2 regions of the Bradyrhizobium sp. AUGA SZCCT0169 genome follow, and region 1 is predicted to be linked to the other one. Evidence: riboswitches for the same ligand, from Rfam matches in the RefSeq annotation. Region 1 holds a riboswitch; the other holds the start of a gene.
The links. A riboswitch is a leader RNA that binds a small molecule or an ion and turns the genes downstream of it on or off. The one in region 1 is predicted to bind cobalamin.

Region 1 (3,406 bases):
AGGAAATAGCGGTCGTACAGCGTCTGCAGGCCGAGGAACTGAAACGCCAGATCGCGTTCCGGCTTCAGCGCCGCGGCGATTTTCTTCAGGTCGAAGCGCGCCAGCTCCGGATCGAGCAACTCGGCCTTGATGCCGGCCTTGATATAGGCCGGGAAATATTCGCCGTAGCGCGTGGCCATGTCGGCCTGCGAGGCGTTGGTCGGCACCCCCTGCACGTAGGACAGCACTTCGGTGCGCAGCTTGTCGAGCAGCAGCCGCGCGCTCACGTACGCGTAGTTGGGCTCCTGCTCCACCAATGTCCGCGCGGCCATCACGGAAGCGAGCGCCAGTTCGTCCTGGCTGATGCCGTCGTAGATATTGCGCTGGGTTTCCGCGATGACAGGCACGGCGTCGACGCCATCAAGACCGGCGCAGGCCTCGGCCACGATCAGCGCGAGCCGCGCGGTATCGAGCGGCGCTTTGGTGCCGTTCGCCAGCGTCACATGCAGCACGGGTCCTGCCGCAGACGTTGCCGATTTGGCGGCCTCCTGCTCGGCGCGCTGCCTGGTGCGCTCGTCGCGGTACAGCACATAGGCGCGCGCCACCTTGTGGTGCTCGCTGCGCATCAGCGCCAGTTCGACCTGGTCCTGCACGTCTTCGATGTGAAAGGTGCGGCCTTCGCTCATCCGGCGCGACAGCGCGCCGACGACCTCAGCGGTCAACTGTTCCACCACCTCGTGCACCCGGCGCGAGGCCGCCGCGGTGTGGCCCTCGACGGCGAGGAACGCCTTGGTCATCGCGACCGAAATCTTGCTGGCATCGAATTTCGAAACCGTGCCGTTGCGGCGGATCACCTGCATCGGAAGTTCGGCGTCCGGCGCGGCAAGCGTTTCGGGACGCAACTGGAACAAGGCAGCGGTTTTGGCTTCGAGAGAAATGAGACCGGAAGATTCGGACATCGGCAGACCCCGTGGTGTTGTTGAGGCCGGATGTCTTTGGGGACGCTGCATCGAATGCGCGGCGGCAAACGCCGGCATGGATCTGCAAGCGACCGCCGGACACCCCGCCCGTGGACGTTTTTTCGGTGTCGCGGCAGGTCTCCTGGCTCGCAGGTCGTCGTTATTCCCTGTCTTCCCAATGCGAAATCCGCATCAGTGACGTAAAGGCGGGAACAACTCACTGCTTACAGTTGCGGGGGCAGCGCCGGAATTTCGCGCCCTTTGGCGCGATCACCGACTTCCCTCTTAGCCACCATGACTTGCGTCGTGATAGACCGTGACAACTACATCTGGTGCGATTTGGGCAATCGTGTCAATGGTGCGCTAGCCGAGCCTGCGAAAATTCTGGTTCACCCTGTTGAAGCTGTGAACAACCGCAACAACCGGCGATCGAGTTGACGGGCGCGCCGAGTTGCCAGTAAGTGGACGCGTCGTGGTTCTTCGGGATGGTTTTCCCGAAGCTAAGAGGGAAGCCGGTGTGAAGCCGGAGCTGCCCCCGCAACTGTAAGCGGCGAGCCGCTGTCCAACAAAGTCACTGAGACCTGCAAAGGTTTTGGGAAGACCGGACAGCAGCATTGACCCGCGAGCCAGGAGACCTGCCTCGACAACATAAACGTGCTCGGGCGGGGTGTCCCGGTGGTGCGGTTGCGATTCCGCGCGCCTCCTGACGCCTGAATCCAGACGTGTCACTTCGGCCTTTGCCCCCAACTTTGGGGTTAAGCCAATGACTACTTCTACAGAGAAGTCTTCCACAGCGACTTCTTCTACAAATTCTACCTCCTCACTTCCCGTCGCTTCGCTCGGCACGCCGCGCATCGGTCCGCGCCGCGAGCTGAAATTCGCGCTGGAGAGCTTCTGGTCGGGTACGACCGACGAGAAAGCCCTGATCGAGACCGGCATCGGGCTGCGCGCCGCCAACTGGGCGCGCCAGAAGAAGCTTGGTGTCAGCATCATCCCGTCCAACGACTTCTCGTTCTACGACCAGGTGCTCGACACCTGCGTGATGGTCGGCGCCATTCCGAAAAGCTACGGCTGGAACGGCGGCACGGTTCCACTCGCCACCTACTTCGCGATGGCGCGCGGCGCCAAAGGCGCGGCGCAGGATGCGGATTGCGGCCACGCCCACCACGACGCGGCCCACGGCCTGCCGGCGCTGGAGATGACAAAATGGTTCGACACCAATTACCACTACATGGTGCCGGAACTGGAGAAGGATCAGCAATTCATCCTCGCCTCGCGCAAGTCGATCGAGGAATATCTCGAAGCCAAAGCGTTCGGCTACCAGACCCGCCCGGTGCTGGTCGGCCCGGTGACGTTCCTCAAACTCGCCAAGTGCAAGGATGCGGGGTTCAACACGCTGTCGCTGCTAGACCGGTTGCTGCCGGTCTACATCGAGGTGCTGAGCGAACTTGCCAAGGCCGGCGCGGAATGGGTGCAGATCGACGAGCCGTGTCTGGTCCTCGACCTCGACGTCATCGCGCAGCAGGCGCTGCATTATGCCTATGCGGAAATCGCCAAGGCGGCGCCTGAGCTGAAGATCATGCTGGCCACGTACTTTGGCGGGCTCGGCGCCAACCGCGACACCGCGATCGCCCTGCCCGTCGCCGGCCTGCATCTCGACCTCGTGCGCGCGCCCGAGCAACTCGACGATCTCGCCGGTCTTCCAAAGGACCGCGTGCTGTCGCTCGGCATCATCGATGGCCGCAATATCTGGCGCGCCGATCTGAGCCGGCTGCTCGACCAGCTGGAACCTGTGGTCAACAGGCTCGGCGGCGACCGCGTGCAGCTCGCGCCATCATGCTCGCTGCTGCACGTCCCGATCGACCTTGCGCTGGAAACCAGCCTCGATCCCGACGTGAAGAGCTGGCTGGCGTTTTCGGTGCAGAAGATCGAGGAACTGGCGGCGCTCGGAACGGCATTGGCGCGCGGCCGCGTCCACGCCGACGCCATCCTGAAGGCCTCCGATGAAGCCGCCGCCGCGCGCAAGGCTTCGCCGCGGATCCACGATGCCAAGGTGGCGGCGCGTGCCGCCGGCATCGATAGCGCGATGCGCCGCCGCATCAGCGCGTTTACCGATCGCGCCGGCGTGCAGCACAGCCGCTTCAACCTGCCGGCCTTCCCGACCACGACCATCGGCTCGTTCCCGCAGACCGCGGATGTCCGAAACGCCCGCGCCGCGCATGCCAAGGGCGCGCTGACCGACGACGCCTATAAACTCTATCTGCAGAACCAGACCGCGCGCGCGGTGCGCTGGCAGGAGAATATCGGGCTCGACGTGCTGGTTCATGGCGAGTTCGAGCGCAATGACATGGTGCAGTATTTCGGCGAGCAGCTCGCAGGCTTCGCCTTCACCGCGCATGGCTGGGTGCAATCCTATGGCTCGCGCTACGTCCGCCCGCCGGTGCTGTTTGGCGACGTGTCCCGCCCGA
Region 2 (3,406 bases), on a different contig from region 1:
GCGCGGGCGGCCCGGCCGAATACCGAGACGATATTGTTGAAGCGATGTTCGAGGCCGACATGCAGCGCGTGCTGGACTTCGCTGCTATCCAGCGGAAGGTTCTGGGCGCCGCAGGTAAAAAACAGGGCGCAATTCGGCGGATCGTCAAGACGGTCCCGCGCACTCAGACTGGTGTTCTGGATTCGCGCGCCGTACGAGAAGTCCGTTGTCGGCAACAGCCCAAGGGTTTGCTGCCAATAGCCGGCAATCGTTCTCTGCGACAGATCGTAAGTATGGATCGGCGGTGTGCCCTGAAATTCCTGCCGCTCCTGGTGGAACGTCGCATCGTAATAATCGATGCCCGTCAGGATCGACGAGGGTAGCCCGAACATTACGTTCTTGACGCTCAATCGAGGCGTCAGGGACCATGTCTGCAGATGGCTGTCGACGTAACTGTTGGCGAAGGGATTGAAGAACGCGGCCTGCTGTTTCTTGTCCCGCACACCGCCATCGATGATGAGATCGACGCCGTTCCACAGGGTCTTGGTGAAGCCGGCGGTGGCGCTGGCGCCCTGCTGGTTGCCGTAATCGAGCGGCGTGCTGGTGCCGCGGCGGTTGGTGACGAGCTCGTTGAGACCAATGGATGGATCGACCAGCCGGCCGCCGGGTAAGCCGAGCTTCTGATCGTCGCCGGTCACGGTTACGAAGGCGGTGAGGCCGGGCGTGGAGTAGTTGAGGTTGCCGACTCCGTTGCGCTGATCGAGCGCGTTGTTGACGCGGTAGCCGTCGGACTTGATGGCGTTGCCATAGAACGACGTCGACCACGGACCGAAATTGGTCGCGGCCGAGACCGAGGCCATGCGCTGATTGAAGGACCCGACGCCGGCTTCGCCGCGGATCGCGACCGGCGGGCCGCCGACGCCGTTTTTAAGCACGATGTTGATGACGCCGCCGACGGCATTATCGCCGTACAGCACCGCGCCGCTGTTGCCGCGGGTGATTTCGATGCGCTCGATCGAATCGCGCGGAATGGTCGAAAAATCGACGCCGGCCATGTCGATGTCGTTGAGCCTTCGGCCGTTGATCAGCACCAGGGTATTGGAGGTCGCAAACGCACCGAATCCGCGCAGATCGACGCTGGTCTTCGCGCCGTTGACGCCGCCAAACAGGCTGGTCAGTTGCACGCCCGGTGTTTGCGCGATGATTTCCTGCAAGGTCTGCGCGGGTGAATGCGCGATTTCTTCAGCCGTGATGACGGTCGCCGATGTGCCGACGATACCGGCGAATTGCCGGACGGGCGCTCCGCCGCCGCCCTGGCCATCGCCTTGCGACGCGACGTTGGAGCCCGTCCCCGGCGTAGGGTTTCGATTGCTTGACGGCGTCGGGTTCGGCGCGACGACGCGGCGCGTGCCCGAGCCCTGATCGGAAGCGGGCTTGGCGCGGGTCCGGTTCTGGTCGCCGGGCGGGTTGACCTCGATCGCCGGCAGTTGATCGGCTGTGGCGGTCTGCTGGGCCTGCGCGCCGGAATGGGTGATCGCCATGATCGGCGCCAGAAAGCTGGACGCCAGCAAAAGACGGCGGCACCGCTTGGCGGCAGTGGTGGTGGAAGACATGGTTCAGGCCTCGGTATGACGTCAGTGGCACGTCACAGCGAACCAAGTCCCACCATCGTGCTGCAAACAGCTCTGGTGAAACTAATGCCTGTACTCCCCGACCGACATCTTCGCGTGTGACCACGGCTGACGGCAGGTCTCCTGGCTTGCGGGTCGTTACCTTTCGTCGCCTTCCCAGGACCGAGAATCCCAGTGGCGTAGGACGAAAGATTCACCGCTTACAGTTGCGGGGGCAGCCGCGGAATTGGGGGACTGTCCCCGCACCGCATTCCCTTTTGATCCCCAAAACGGGAACCGTCGAAAATTATGGTAGGAGTTTGTCAAAGATAGAGTCAATCCCATCAGGCCTCGCCTGCGATCCTCACTGGACGAGTGCGTCTTTTATGTCGCATGAGCAGTACCGTTCGAACGCGTTGTGCGGTACGGGCTGACCGTTCGGGGACGATCGATGAGTGTTGAGACCATCACTGCTGCAAACGAGGAGGCCGCGCGGCGCCGGATTGGCGTGACGGCTGCGCTCGCCGGCCTTGTCGCGCTGCTGGTGCTGATCTCGCTCGGTATCGGGCCGGTGCGGCTGTCGCCGCTGGCGGTGATCGAAGCCCTCCTCGGCGGCGGCAGCGACGTGGCGCAGGTGATCGTGCGGGAAATCCGCCTGCCGCGGACCATTCTGGCGCTGGCGATCGGCGCCATTCTGGGAATGTCGGGCGCGTCGCTGCAGGGCCTGCTGCGCAATCCGCTGGCCTCGCCTTCGCTGTTCGGCGCGCCGCAATCGGCTGCCTTCGGCGCGGTGCTGGTGATCGCGCTGGGGTGGGCCGATGTGCGCTCCTATGCGCTGCCGGTCGTGGCGATCATGGCGGCGTTCGGTTCGGTGTTCGTGCTGCTGACGATCGCCGGCCGCAATGCCGGGTTGCTGATCCTGATCCTGGCGGGTCTTGCGATTTCGAGTCTCGCAGGCGCCGCTACCGCGCTGGTGATGAACCTCTCCAGCAACCCCTTCGTGGTGCTGGAGATCGCGTTCTGGCTGCTCGGATCGCTGGAGGATCGCAGTTTTCAGCACGTCATGCTGGCGCTGCCGTTCATCATTGCCGGCGGCATTATCCTGTTCAGCCAGCGCCATTCCTTTCGCGCGCTCAGCCTCGGTGAGGAAACCGCGCAGAGCCTCGGCGTCGATGTCGGGCGTCTGCGGCTGATCGTGATCACGGGCGTGGCGCTCGGGGTCGGCGGCGCGGTAGCGGTCACCGGCACCATCGGCTTCATCGGCCTCGTCGCGCCGCACCTGATGCGGCCCCTGATCGGGCATGATCCGGCACGGCTCTTGGTGCCGAGTGCGCTGGCAGGCTCGGCGCTGCTGCTCGCCGCCGACATCGCGGTGCGGATCATTCCCTCGACCAGCGACATCAAGGTCGGCGTGCTGACCTCGATCATCGGCGTGCCGTTCTTCCTCTATCTGATCGCGCGCGAACGCCGCGCGCTCGGGGGAGGTGTCGCATGAGCGAAGCCGCGCTTCTCACGGCGCAAGGCGTGAACGTGACGCTGGCCGGCCGCGCCGTGCTCAACGATGTCTCGCTGTCGCTGACCGCGGGGCATCTGGTCGCCCTGGTCGGGCCGAACGGCGCCGGCAAAACCACGCTGCTGCGGGCGCTGTCGGGGCTGCTGTCGTCCCGCGGTGACATCCACATCGGCGGCGACGCGCTGGCCGGTCTGTCGCTGCGCGAACGCGCCAAGCGATTTGCCTATCTGCCACAGGGCCACATCGTGCACTGGCCGCTGCCGGCGCGCGACATCGTGGCGCTCGGCCGCTATCCGCACGGCGC

Region 2: linked by a shared signal. The riboswitch ahead of JQ609_RS16195 (TonB-dependent receptor) and the one ahead of metE (5-methyltetrahydropteroyltriglutamate--homocysteine S-methyltransferase) in region 1 are both predicted to bind cobalamin.

What each region holds. Positions count from the first base shown of each region.
Region 1 is NZ_JAFCMC010000022.1:92,345-95,750, forward strand. Features, by position in the region: gene JQ609_RS23105 (ribonucleoside-diphosphate reductase subunit alpha) at 1-938, opposite strand, end outside; cobalamin riboswitch at 1,053-1,272, opposite strand; cobalamin riboswitch at 1,395-1,596, shown strand; gene metE (5-methyltetrahydropteroyltriglutamate--homocysteine S-methyltransferase) at 1,702-3,406, shown strand, end outside.
Region 2 is NZ_JAFCMC010000012.1:89,513-92,918, forward strand. Features, by position in the region: gene JQ609_RS16195 (TonB-dependent receptor) at 1-1,592, opposite strand, end outside; cobalamin riboswitch at 1,706-1,906, opposite strand; gene JQ609_RS16200 (iron ABC transporter permease) at 2,041-3,084, shown strand; gene JQ609_RS16205 (ABC transporter ATP-binding protein) at 3,081-3,406, shown strand, end outside.